DNA from 2 places in the Cryobacterium sp. 10I1 genome. Region 1 is predicted to be linked to the other one. Evidence: predicted binding sites of a transcription regulator. Region 1 holds the regulator's gene; the other holds the start of a gene.
What was found. The regulator HrcA, encoded in region 1, represses chaperone genes, less so after heat shock. The targets are predictions, from matches to a motif close to TTNGCACTCGNNNNNNNCGAGTGCNAA.
Positions count from the first base shown of each region.

Region 2: a site for HrcA is predicted at 1,830-1,856, ahead of groL (chaperonin GroEL). Genes of this name have one in related genera too.

Region 1 covers NZ_JASJVF010000012.1:21,184-29,148, forward strand. Annotated here, with positions in the region: gene QN345_RS02605 (PhoH family protein) at 1-863, opposite strand, end outside; gene QN345_RS02610 (HIT domain-containing protein) at 964-1,353, opposite strand; gene QN345_RS02615 (16S rRNA (uracil(1498)-N(3))-methyltransferase) at 1,378-2,151, opposite strand; gene dnaJ (molecular chaperone DnaJ) at 2,156-3,268, opposite strand; gene hrcA (heat-inducible transcriptional repressor HrcA) at 3,331-4,344, opposite strand; gene QN345_RS02630 (DUF4870 domain-containing protein) at 4,512-4,934, shown strand; gene QN345_RS02635 (DUF4870 domain-containing protein) at 5,016-5,384, shown strand; gene hemW (radical SAM family heme chaperone HemW) at 5,396-6,622, opposite strand; gene QN345_RS02645 (DUF1990 family protein) at 6,625-7,272, opposite strand; partial or broken gene lepA (translation elongation factor 4) at 7,277-7,965, opposite strand, start outside.
Region 2 covers NZ_JASJVF010000113.1:620-5,717, reverse strand. Annotated here, with positions in the region: gene groL (chaperonin GroEL) at 166-1,785, opposite strand; gene QN345_RS11015 (DUF3048 domain-containing protein) at 1,915-2,925, opposite strand; gene QN345_RS11010 (cold-shock protein) at 3,085-3,288, opposite strand; gene QN345_RS11005 (LytR C-terminal domain-containing protein) at 3,513-4,088, opposite strand; gene QN345_RS11000 (DUF3263 domain-containing protein) at 4,158-4,472, opposite strand; gene msrB (peptide-methionine (R)-S-oxide reductase MsrB) at 4,732-5,098, shown strand, end outside.

The sequences.
Region 1 (7,965 bases):
GAATGGCGTACGACATCCGCGCTCGTCAGGCGCACGAAGCGGATGTCGTCGACCGTGTCGAGCACCCGGGTCACCAGGCGCAGCCCGCTCGTGCCTGCGGGCAGGTCGATCTGGGTGACGTCGCCGGTGACGACCATCTTCGACCCGAAGCCGAGCCGGGTGAGGAACATCTTCATCTGTTCCGGCGTGGTGTTCTGCGCCTCGTCGAGGACGACGAAGGAGTTGTTCAGGGTGCGGCCGCGCATGTAGGCGAGCGGGGCGACCTCGATCGTGCCGGCCGCGAGCAGTTTCGGCAGGAGTTCCGGCTCCATCATCTCGCCGAGCGCGTCGTAGAGCGGACGCAGGTAGGGGTCGATCTTGTCGGTCAGGGTGCCGGGCAGGAAGCCGAGGCGTTCCCCCGCTTCGACGGCCGGACGGGTGAGGATGATCCGGTCGACCTCCTTGCGCTGCAGGGCCTGGACAGCCTTCGCCATCGCGAGGTAGGTCTTGCCGGTTCCGGCGGGGCCGATCCCGAAAACGATCGTGTCGGTGTCGATGGCATCGACGTATTCCTTCTGGCCGATCGTCTTCGCGCGGATGCTCTTGCCCCGTGAGGTGAGGATCGGCGGCCCGAGGCGAACGGAGGGGCTCGAGGTGCTGTCCTCGCCGAGCATGCGGGCGCTCGACTCGACCTCGGCCGGCGCGAGGTCACGGCCCTCGCGGATCATCACGAGCAATTCTTCGATCAGACGGCGGGCGGCGGCGACCTGGCTCGGCTCACCGGAGAGCGTCATCTCGTTGCCGCGGACGTGCACGCTGACCGCGGGGTGTTCCTTCTCGATCGCGCCGAGCAGCCGGTCCTGCGCGCCGAGGAGGCGCACCATGGCGACCCCGTCGATGAGGATCCGGGTCTCGACCGTCGTTTCGGACGGGAGCGCACCGGAGGGCAGGGACGGCACGGACTTCTCTGACGGCTCAGACAGCTCAGACGGAACCAAGTGTTCCCTCCCCGAGCGAGCCGGTCGCCCCGTCCTCCGACGGTTTCAGGGCGAGCACGTGGGCGTGGACGTGGAACACGGTTTGTCCGGCGGCGGCGCCGGTATTGAAGACGAGGCGGAACTGGCCGTCGGAAAGCTCGGTGGCGACCCGCCCGGCGACGGCGACGAGCTCGGCAAGGAGTCCGGGGTCGCCGGCGGCGAGTTCGACGACGTTGCGGTACGCCTCCGTCTTGGTCGTGACGACGATGTGCACGGGGGCCTGCGGGTTGATGTCGACGAATGCGATGATGCGTTCGGTCTCGGCGACGATGGTCGCGGGGATGTCGCGCGCGACGATGCGGCTGAAGACGGAGGGTTCTGCGCCGGTTTCTGACATGGTCCTATCTTAACCTGCCGGGGGTCACCACCGGTCGAGGGCGGCGTTGAGCACGGCGAGGGCGGCGGGCCCGGCCGTCGACGTGCGCAGCACGGTGTCGCCGAGGCGCACCCGCACGGCCCCGGCGGCTTCGAGCATCTCGAGTTCCGAGGCGGCGATGCCACCCTCCGGACCGACGACGAGCACGATGTCCCGCGCCGCGGTTGCCTGGGAATCGGCCGCGTCGGCCGCGTCGTCAATCGACGGCAACCGGGTCAGCCGGATGTCGGCGGTGGGCTCGAGGAGCAGCATCCGCGTGCCCCGCGCCAGCACGGCGAGTTGTTTGGTGCTCGTGAGGTCTGCGACCTCGGGAAGCCAGGGCCGGATCGATTGCTTGGACGCCTCGCGTACGATGGCGCGCCAACGCTCCCGTCCCTTGGCGACCTTCTGGCCCTCCCAGCGCGTCACCGAGCGGGCGGCCGCCCACGGAACGACGCCGTCGACGCCGAGTTCGGTCGCGGCCTGCACCGCCATCTCGTCGCGGTCGCCCTTGGCGAGTGCCTGAACAAGGCGGATGCGCGGGCTCGGCCTCGCGATGTTCCGCGCGCTGTCGACCCGCAGGACCAGCCGTCCGGTCTCCGCTTCCTCGACGGTCGTCTCCAGGAGCAGGCCGGACCCGTTCCCGGCGAGCAGGTGCTCCCCCGGCCGGACCCGGCTCACGGTGACCGCGTGCCTGGCCTCGGCACCGGTGATGGTCGCGACGGCTCCGACGGGGCAGTCCTCCGCGCGGAGGGACTCGTCGATGAAGAAGTGCGCCATCCGGTTAGACGCGGAACCGGTCGCGGAGCTTCGCGAAGAGTCCCTGCTGCACCGCACTGAGCGCGGGAGCCGGGGACTTGTGCTTCGCGGCGAACTGTTCGATCAGTTCCCTCTCCTTGTGGTCGAGCTTGGTCGGCGTCACGACGTGGATCCCGACCTTGAGGTCGCCGCGGCCATTGCCGCGGAGGCGCGAGACTCCGCGGTCCTTGACCGTGATGACTTCGGAGCCCTGCACTCCGGCACGGATCTCGACGGTGATGTCGCCGTCGAGGGCCTTGACCGTCGTGGTCGTGCCGAGGATCGCATCCGTCATGGGCACGTCGAGGGTGCAGAGCAGGTCGTCACCGTCGCGGCTGAACACGTCGTGGTGGCGGACCTTCATTTCGAGGTACAGGTCGCCGTTGGGGCCGCCGGCAGGTCCGGCCTCTCCGCTCCCGGGCATCTGCAGGCGCAGGCCCGTGTCGACGCCGGCGGGGATGTCGACCGGAACAGTGCGGCGGGCGCGGACACGGCCCTGGCCCTGGCAGGTCACGCACGGGGTTGCGATGATCGTGCCGAAACCGCGGCAGGAGCCGCAGGGGCTCGAGGTCATCACATTGCCCAGCAGGGAGCGCACGGCGCGCTGGATGTTGCCGGTGCCGTGGCAGATGTCGCACGTGACAGGGGCGGTCCCCGGCTGGCAGCAGGTTCCGCTGCAGGTCGCGCAGACGATGGCCGTGTCGACCTCGAGGTCGCGGTGGGTTCCGAAAATGATCTCGTCGAGGTCGAGTTCGACCCTGATCAGGGCGTCCTGGCCGCGTTCGCGGCGAGACCTCGGTCCACGGCTGCCGCCGCCCCCTCCGAAGAAGGTCTCGAAGATGTCGCCGAAGTTGCCGAAGTTGCCGTCGAACCCGGCGTTTCCGCCCGTACGGCCGTTGCCGCCGTGGTCGTAGTTGTCGCGCTGCTTCGGGTCGCTCAGCACGTCGTAGGCGTGGGTGACGTGCTTGAACCGCTCAGACGCATCCGCGCCGGGGTTCACGTCGGGGTGGAGCTGGCGGGCGAGGCGACGGTACGCCTTCTTGATTTCGTCGGTGGAGGCATCGCGTGCGACGCCGAGTACTTCGTAATGGTCAGCCAAAGCTGGCTCTCCTAGGTCTGTTTTCGTAGGTGTGCGGCGTGGGGGCTGGTCGAGGGACTCGCCTATTCGAGCAGGCGGGACAGGTAGCGGGCGACGGCACGGACGGCCGCCATGTTGTTCGAGTAGTCCATCCGGGTGGGGCCCAGGACGCCGAGGCGGGCAAGGTCTCCACCCTGCGAGCTGTAGCCGCTGGTCAGCACGCTGGTCTCGGAGAGTCCGAATGGCGCGTTCTCCCTGCCGATACTCACCGACACCCCATGCTGGTCTGTCGCCATCTCGCCGAAGAGGCGCAGCAGGACGACCTGCTCCTCGATGGCCTCGAGCACCGGATAGATGCTCCCGGTGAAGTCTTCCTCCGTGCGCACGAGGTTCGCGGCGCCGGCCATCACCAGCCGCTCCTGCCGGTTCGCACCGACCTGGTCGCGAAGGGTGAGGGTGACCAGGGAGACAACGTCCGGTTGCTCGCCGGCCAGGTCGGCGGCATCCGTGAGCGCGATCGCTGCTGCGCTCATGCTGAGGCCGACCACGGCGGCGTTGAGGCGGGCGCGGAGGCGGACCAGCAGCTGCTCCTCGAGCGGCCGGGGCAGCTCGATCACGCGTTGCTCGACCCGGCCGGCATCCGTGATCAGCACGGACAGGAGCCGGGTCTCCGAGAGCGCCACGAGCTCGATGTGGCGCACCCTCGCACGAGACAGCGAGGGGTACTGCACGAGCGCGACCTGGTGGGTGAGCTGGGAGAGCAACCGGACGCTGCGGGCGAGAACCTCGTCGAGGTCTGCGGACTGCCCGAGGAACGTCTCGATGGCCTGGCGCTGCGCTGCGGAGAGCGGGCGCAGATCGGCGAGGTGATCGACGAAGAGCCGGTACCCCTTGTCGGTCGGGATCCGCCCTGAGGAGGTGTGCGGGGCGATGATGAGCTCCTCCTCCTCGAGGAGAGCCATGTCATTGCGAATGGTCGCCGCCGACACTCCGAAGGAATGCCGGTCAACGATGGTTTTTGACCCGACGGGCTCGCGCGAGGCGACGTAGTCTTGAACAATGACCCGCAGAACTTCGAGGCTGCGATCCGAAACCATGACTGAATCGCCTCCTTTCCGGGTGACTGGGTGCCGGCGACTTTGGCACTCACGGCGTTTGACTGCCAATCATATCGCGACACACGGGGACACCCCCATTGCTAGCGGATGATTGGGCGCAGTACCTTGAGTCTTGTAACGGTCCTCCATCCGCACGGAAAGGCACGATGATGAGCAATTCAACCGGTAACAACGGCGAAGATCCGAACCTGGGCCAGCGCCCCCCGCAGCAGCCATACCAGCCGGCAGCACCCACACCCGTTGCCGCTGCTCCCCTCACCGAGACCGAGGACCGCCAGTGGGCGTCCTTCGCGCACCTCGGCGGCATCATCGGCCCGCTCCCCTCCCTGATCATCTGGCTCGTGTTCAAGGATCGCGGTCGCTTCACCGCCCAGGAAGGCAAGGAAGCCCTGAACTTCCAGATCACGATCGCCATCCTCTACGTGATCGGCTCGATCCTCCCGTTCGTCGGTGCCCTGATCATCTTCGCCGCCTGGGTCGTGGCGATCATCTTCTCGATCCTCGGGTTCCTGAAGGCGAAGGACGGCCAGGCCTACCGCTACCCCTTCGCCCTGCGTCTCATCAAGTAGCGCGGCGACCGGCGGAACCTCACACCACCCGGAGTATCTCGCGGGACCAGCACAACCAGATAACGCGTACAAGGAGCCCGAATGTCCACACCACCCCCCGCCAATTCCTACCAGCCCGTTACGCCGATGAACCCGTCGGACGAACGCTTGTGGGCCACCCTGATCCACGTGGGCGGAATCCTCTTCGAGTTCGTGCCCGCGCTCATCGGTTACCTCGTGCTCAAGGACCGCGGCCCGTTCATCCGCGCGCACGCGGCGACGGCGCTCAACTTCCAGATCACCCTGGCCATCGCCTATGTGGTCAGCGGAGTGCTGACGCTGGCGCTGGTCGGGTTCCTGCTGCTGCCCGCCGTCTGGGTCTTGAGCGTCGTCTTCAGCATCATCGCGGCCCTCGCGGCCAACAAGGGCGAGTACTACACCTACCCGCTCACCATCAAGTTCGTCAGCTAGACCGCAGCACCTTAATCCGCGAGAAGCCGCCGTACGACGGCGTCCGCGAGAAGCCGTCCTCTCCTGGTCAGTTCGACCGTCCCGGAGAGGGCGGCTTTCGCGTTGACGAGTTCATCGGCGATGAGACCGGCGACCTCGCGGCGACCGAGCGGCGAGAGCGAGTCGATCCGGATGCCCTCCCGGATGCGGGTGAGCAGGAGGACCCGCTCCACCTCGCGGGTCGTGTCGTCGAGGGTCTCGCGCCCTGCGGCAGGTGAGTCCCCGGCGAGGATCCGGTCGGCGTATGCGGAGGGGTGCTTGACGTTCCACCACCGCACGCCGCCGACGTGGCTGTGCGCACCGGGTCCGACCCCCCACCAGTCCTGGCTGCGCCAGTATGCGAGGTTGTGCCTGGACCGGTGCGCGGCATCCGTCGCCCAGTTGCTGACCTCGTACCAGCCGTAGCCGGCCGCGTCGAGGAGTTCGTCGGCGAGTTCGTAGAACTCGGCCTGGGTGTCCTCGTCGACGGGGGCGAGTTCGCCTCGGCGGATCTGCCTTGCGAGCTTCGTGCCGTCCTCGACGATGAGCGAATACGCGCTGATGTGGTTCGGGGACAGGCCGATGGCCTGCTCGAGGCTCGCGCGCCAGTCGGCACGGGTCTCCCCCGGCGTGCCGTAGATGAGGTCGAGACTGACGTCGAGCCCGGCATCGCGGGCCCACCCGGTGACGAGCGGGATGCGCTCCGGGTCGTGGGTGCGCTCGAGGGTCGCGAGCACCCGGGGCACGGCGGACTGCATGCCGAAGGAGACCCTGGTGAAGCCTGCGGCGGCGAGAGTGTCGAGGTAGGCGGCGTCGACGGAGTCCGGGTTGGCTTCCGTGGTCACCTCGGCGCCGTCCGCGAGGCCCCAGGTGTCGCGGACGGAGTCGAGCATCCGGACCAGGTCCACAGCGGGCAGGAGTGTGGGGGTGCCGCCGCCGAAGAACACCGTCGCGGCTTCCCGGTCCGGAACCCCGGAGTCGCGGAGGATGCGCCCTGCGGACTCGACCTCGGCGAAGGCCTGGCCCGCGTAGTCGTGCTGGGACGCTCCGCGCAGCTCGGTCGCGGTGTAGGTGTTGAAGTCGCAGTAGCCGCAGCGCACCCGGCAGAACGGCACATGCAGGTACACGCCGAAGTCGCGCTCGGATGCCCCGACGGCGGCGGATGCCGGGAGCAGGCCGTCGCGCGGTGCCGGATCGCCGAGGGGAAGGGCGCTGCCCATCGTCAGACCGCGCCGACCGGGTGCAGGGCGCGCAGGTAGCGGGCGGTGTACTTGGCCTGCTGCATGCGGACGATCGGCCAGGCGAGCCGGTAGTACCAGGTGCTCGGACGTGAGAAGGCCCGGATCGTCAGCCAGACGGAGTCATCGGCCTGTCGGTCGACGATGAACGCCTCCTCGCCGCTCGCGGGGTGGCCGTCAAGGGTGCCGTAGCCGAAACCGATGCGGTCCGTCTCGTCGATGACGTAGACGACACGTACGGGCGAGTCGACGGTGAACGGGCCCACTGCCACCGAGAGGCGCGCGGACATGCCGTTGACGATGTACGGGGTGCCGTCGTCGGCGAACGTCGCCTCGTCGACCGGGTGCTCCTGGTTCACCGAGGGGGTGCCGTCGGCGTTGAACACGATCCCGGAGTACTGGACGCCGGTGCTCTGCTGGAGGTCGGTGACGGTCATGCCACTGCCGAGCTGCACGCCCCAGGTCATCAGGAGCGCGGCAGCGGTCCGGAACCGCTCTTCACCGCTGCCGAGGCGAACGGTGCGTTCGAGCGGCCGGTAACCGCGCGGCGGGTACCGGAGCAGATCGGGGGCGAGGGTGCCGCCGATCGCCGCATAGGTCACGGCCGCGTCGGTGAAGGTGGAACGCCGCATCCGCCTACTTCTTCTCTTTCTTGGCCGGCTCGTCCCCCGAGAGCGCGGCGATGAAGGCCTCCTGCGGCACCTCGACGCGGCCGACCATCTTCATGCGCTTCTTGCCCTCTTTCTGCTTCTCGAGCAGCTTGCGCTTGCGGGAGATGTCGCCGCCGTAGCACTTGGCGAGGACGTCCTTGCGGATGGCGCTGATCGATTCGCGGGCAATGATGCGGGCTCCGATCGCGGCCTGGATCGGAACGTCGAACTGCTGCCGTGGGATGAGTTTCCGCAGCCGCCCGGTCATCAGCACGCCGTAGTCGTATGCCTTGTCGCGGTGCACGATGGCGCTGAACGCGTCCACCTGCTCGCCCTGCAGCAGGATGTCGACCTTGACCAGGTCTGCCTCCTGCGAGCCGATCGGTTCGTAGTCGAGCGAGGCGTACCCGGCGGTCTTGCTCTTCAGCTGGTCGAAGAAGTCGAAGACGATCTCGCCGAGCGGCATCGTGTAGCGGATCTCGACCCGGTCCTCACCGAGGTATTCCATGCCGAGCAGGGTGCCGCGGCGGCCCTGGCAGAGTTCCATGATGACGCCGACGTAATCCTTGGGCGCGAGGATCGCGGCCTTGACGATCGGTTCCTCGACCTTGGCGATCTTGCCGTCAGGGAACTCGCTCGGGTTCGTCACGGTGACGGACTTCTTGTCGTCGGTCG
Region 2 (5,098 bases), on a different contig from region 1:
GGCGTCCGCCGCATTGTGGCGCATGCCGGGACGCGGCGGATGCCGGACGTGCGGAGACCGGATCGGGATCGTGCCTGTCCGGACGCGAAAACAGGGCGCCTCCCGGAGGAGACGCCCTGTTGGCGGTGAAGCGGTGAAGCGGTCTAGCTATCGAGCAGGGTGGACTTAGAAGTCCATTCCGCCGGACGGGTCGCCGACCGGAGCAGCGTTCTTTTCCGGCTTGTCGGCGACAACGGCCTCGGTGGTGAGGAAGAGTCCGGCAATCGACGCGGCGTTGAGCAGCGCGGAGCGGGTGACCTTCACCGGGTCATTGATGCCGGCGAGGAGCATGTCAACGTACTCACCGGTCGCGGCGTTGAGGCCCCAACCGATCGGCAGGTTGCGCACCTTGTCGGCGACGACGCCGGGCTCGAGACCCGCGTTGAGGGCGATCTGCTTGAGCGGGGCGTCGATGGCAACCTTGACGATGTTCGCGCCGGTCGCCTCGTCTCCGACGAGCTCGAGCTTCTCGAACGCGGTCTTGCCGGCCTGGATGAGGGCGACGCCACCACCGGCGACGATGCCCTCTTCGACAGCAGCCTTCGCGTTGCGGACGGCGTCCTCGATACGGTGCTTACGCTCCTTGAGCTCAACCTCCGTCGCGGCGCCGGCCTTGATGACGGCAACGCCGCCGGCGAGCTTGGCGAGACGCTCCTGGAGCTTCTCACGGTCGTAGTCGCTGTCGGTGTTCTCGATCTCGTTGCGGATCTGCTGAACGCGACCGGCGATGGCTTCGGGGTCTCCGGCGCCTTCGACGATGGTCGTCTCGTCCTTGGTGATGACGATCTTGCGCGCGTTGCCGAGCAGGTCGAGGGTGACGTTCTCAAGCTTGAGGCCGACCTCCTCGGAGATGACCTGGCCACCGGTGAGGATGGCGATGTCCTGCAGCTGGGCCTTGCGACGGTCGCCGAAGCCGGGAGCCTTGACGGCGACCGACTTGAAGATGCCGCGGATCTTGTTCACAACGAGCGTGGCCAGAGCCTCGCCGTCGACGTCCTCGGCGATGATGAGGAGCTGCTTGCCGGTCTGGATGACCTTGTCCACGATCGGGAGGAGGTCCTTGATGTTGGAGACCTTGGAGTTGACGATCAGGATGTAGGGGTCTTCGAAGACCGCTTCCTGACGGTCGGGGTCGGTCACGAAGTACGCGGACAGGAAGCCCTTGTCGAAGCGCATGCCTTCGGTGAGCTCGAGCTCGGTGCCGAGGGTGTTGGACTCCTCGACGGTGACGACGCCTTCCTTGCCGACCTTGTCGATCGCCTCGGCGATGATCGCGCCGATTTCAGCGTCGCCGGCAGAGATGGATGCGGTGGCCGCGATCTCTTCCTTGGTCTCGACCTCTTTGGCGTTGGCGATCAGCTCTGCGATGACCGCAGCGGTGGCCTTTTCAATGCCGCGCTTGAGGCTGATCGGGTCTGCGCCGGCTGCGACGTTGCGCAGGCCTTCGCGGACGAGCGCCTGGGCGAGGACGGTCGCGGTGGTCGTTCCGTCGCCGGCAACGTCGTCGGTCTTCTTGGCGACCTCTTTGACGAGTTCCGCACCGATCTTCTCGTACGGGTCGTCGAGTTCGATTTCCTTGGCGATCGAGACACCGTCGTTGGTGATCGTGGGGGCGCCCCACTTCTTCTCCAATACGACGTTACGTCCGCGCGGGCCGAGGGTGACCTTGACCGTGTCAGCGAGGATGTTCAGGCCACGCTCAAGGCCACGACGGGCCTCTTCGTTGAAAGCAATGATCTTTGCCATATGTGTTTCTCGTCCCTCCCGGACGTTACCAAAACGGTGATGGGTTGGCACTCAAAAGGAGAGAGTGCCAAGTCGATTCTGGCACTCAGGGGTCGAGAGTGCAAGTGAGCGCCGGGAAGCGTCGGGAGGCTACGGGACGAGTTCGACGGAGCCGGTGCCGTTCGGGATCAGTTCGATCCAGGTATTGCCCGGGGCGAGGCGAATGGTGACCCCGTTGTCGTCGATCAGCCGGATCGGGTCGGCCTGCCCGGCCTTCGACCACGTCGCGTGCACGGTCTTGCCGCCGGCGGACACCGAGCCCTCCCCCGTACCGATCATGACGGTCTTGGGCACCTCGCCGTAGGTGCCGTCGATGTCGACCCGGAGCACGAGGACGTTGGTGGCGCCCCTGCGGGCGCCGGTCGTGTCGAGGTCCGGGGCGCCCTCCTGCGAGCGCAGGTAGGCCTGTGAGGCGGTGTCCCAGCTCCAGCCGGGATAGCGCGATGCGGAGAACCGCGCGTTGATCTGGGTGATCGGGGTGCCATCGACCCCGGCGGTCGATGCCGCGATGCTGCCCGCGTACGCGAACTGCTGCACCGGCGGCGCGACAGAAGCGTTGCGCCCGACGAGTTCGGCGGCCTTCAGCACGACGTTGTGCGGCGCCTCCCTGTCGGCGACGCGGGAGAACAGGCCCGTCGTGTCGTAGTCGAAGACCGAGTTGATGACGGGGGTGGCCTTCATCATGTCGACGAAGACCTGCTGTCCGCCGGAGTAGGCGACGATTCCGCCGAACGGCGTGATGATGTCGGGGTCCATCGGCCGGATCGACCGCACCGGGCCGATCGCGTCGGGAATGTCGGACTGCCAGACGCCGACGTAACGGGTCAGTCCGCCCTCGACGAGTTCCTCGAAGACGATGTCAGCCCGATCCAGCGAAATCTGGGGCCTGGCGGCCTCGTGGTTGTCGATCTTCACGGCGAGGGACGGGTTCGCAGCCTTCCCGGCCGGCACGATCGTGCCACGAAGCGGCGCGATCGCCAGCGGCGCCGGGGCGTCGACGGCAGCGGCGGTGGGTTCCACGGTCGCCGTCGGCGTCGCCGTGGTGGGCGGCTCGGTTCCGGAGCACGCCGTCATCACCAAGAGGAGGCATGGAAGAAGCACGGCACCGAAAAGTCGTGCCGTGCTTCGCCCGTGGATTCTTGCAGTTCTTTTCGCTGTCACGCCCCACACCCTAACGCGGCAAACTCGCGGATGCCGCGCGGCTCGGGGTGTTGCCCGAGATTGGGTGCGCTTGGTGTGGGTGCGCCTGATCTTTTCAGATCAGACGGGACGTACCGACTCGGCCTGTGGCCCCTTTGCCCCGGTTCCCAGTTCGAAGATGACGTGCTGTCCCTCTTCCAAAACCTTGTACCCGTGCATGTCGATGGCGGAATAGTGGACGAAGACGTCCTGTCCGCCGCCGTCGACGGTGATGAAGCCGAAACCCTTTTCAGCGTTGAACCATTTGACGGTTCCGTTCGCCATGTGTAACTCCCCAGTGCTCTGATATTTTCGGCAACCGCCCGTTGGCCGTACCGGGCCTGGCGCATGTGACTGCGTCCATCCGGTCCGACCGGTCGGTTGCCCCAGGGGGCAACCGGACGAACGAGATGAGCGACCTGAGTCAAAGATTACTGAAGCCAAGAAAGAACGAAAGGGGGTTGACGAGGAGCCCCCGTGGAGTTATACAACCGGAGGCGAATGGCCGGTCAGGACGCAGGCGTGGTGCTTGACACGAAGTCAGCCCCGACGACGACCGTGAGGTCGGCCCCCGAGGTTGCGAAGTCGCTCGCGAGGAGCACCGTGGATCCCGGAAACGAAGCCGCGACCCCGCGGGCGGCGCCCTCGAGGGTCGCATCGGCGTAGTACACGGTCGTCTTGGTCACATCTTCTGTGCTCGCGTTACTGAGCGCGCCGACGGTCCAGCCGGCCGCGGAGAGGGCTTCCCCGGCAGCCTTGGCGACACCCGTGCCCTTTGTGCCGTTGAGCACGGTCACGGTGAGACTCGGATCGACCGTCGCGACGGCCGTCGGAACGGCGGTCGCGGCATCCGTCGCCGTGTCTGTCGCCGAGCTGGAGGACAGCCCGGGGATCGCGATGTTGAGTTTGTTGCTGAGCGAGGCCATCCCGAAGACTCCGAGGCCGATCAGGACGGCCGTTGCCCCCAGTGCCCACCAGAACGCAACCCAGTGGCGTCCCTTCTTTCCGGGGGCGCGATGGGCGCCCACTCGGTCGAGGGAGTGCGGCAGGTGGTCGAAGCGGTCTTTCGGATAGGTGGGAGGCATTGTGGGGCTGGGTCGATCCTCTTGTCGCGGGCGAATGGGTGGAACGTCGGGGTCGAAATCCGGCTGCGCCTAGGGGGCGGGGCTGGTTCGGTGCTCCGGAGCGCGCACTGTCCGGCGCTCCCGTGCCTGCTCACGGGCTGCACGCATCCGCTGCAGCCGTTTCACCAGCATGGGATCGTGAGCCAGGGCAAGAGGGGAGTCGATCAAAACGCCCAATAGTTGATAGTACCGGGCCGAGGACAGCCCGAACTCGGAACGGATCGCCTGCTCCTTGGCTCCGGCATGGGTGAACCAGCGCCGTTCGAAGCTCAGGATGCCGCGGTCGCGGTCGGTGAGGCCGCCCGGGGAGTCGGCGGGGTCCGGGTCACGCACGCCGTCCACCATCCACCTCTTTCACCATCGCCATTCGCTGCTCGAATCCTATTTGGCGTCGGCTATGGATTCGCTGGGCCACGCGGGTCGCTCCCTCGCCGGGAGGAAAAGTGCCCGGGCAGGCGCGGGAGCGTGCCGGTGAGCGTCCCGGTGTGAAAGTGCTGAACGGGCCCGGGAATCGGAATACGCCCCTGCCGGGCTGAGTTTAAGCTTGCTGGGAGGGTTGGCGGCCACGCTGCACTGCGCCCTCGCCCGATGGGAAGGATGAACCATGGACTACGAAGTCACGAAGTCAGACGCTGAATGGGCCGCGGAACTCGGGCCGGAGAAGTTTGCCGTACTGCGGCAGGCCGCCACCGAGCGAGCCTGGACCGGGGAGCTGCTCGACGAGAGCCGTTCCGGCATCTATACCTGCGGCGCCTGCCACGCCGAACTCTTCAAGAGCGGCACGAAGTTCGATTCCGGGTGCGGCTGGCCGAGCTTCTATGAGTCGGTGCGCCCGGAGGCCGTCGAACTCATCGAGGACACCTCCCTCGGCGTCGTCCGCACCGAGGTGCGCTGCGCGAACTGCGGTTCCCATCTCGGGCATGTCTTCGACGACGGTTTCGGCACCCCGACCGGCGACCGCTACTGCATGA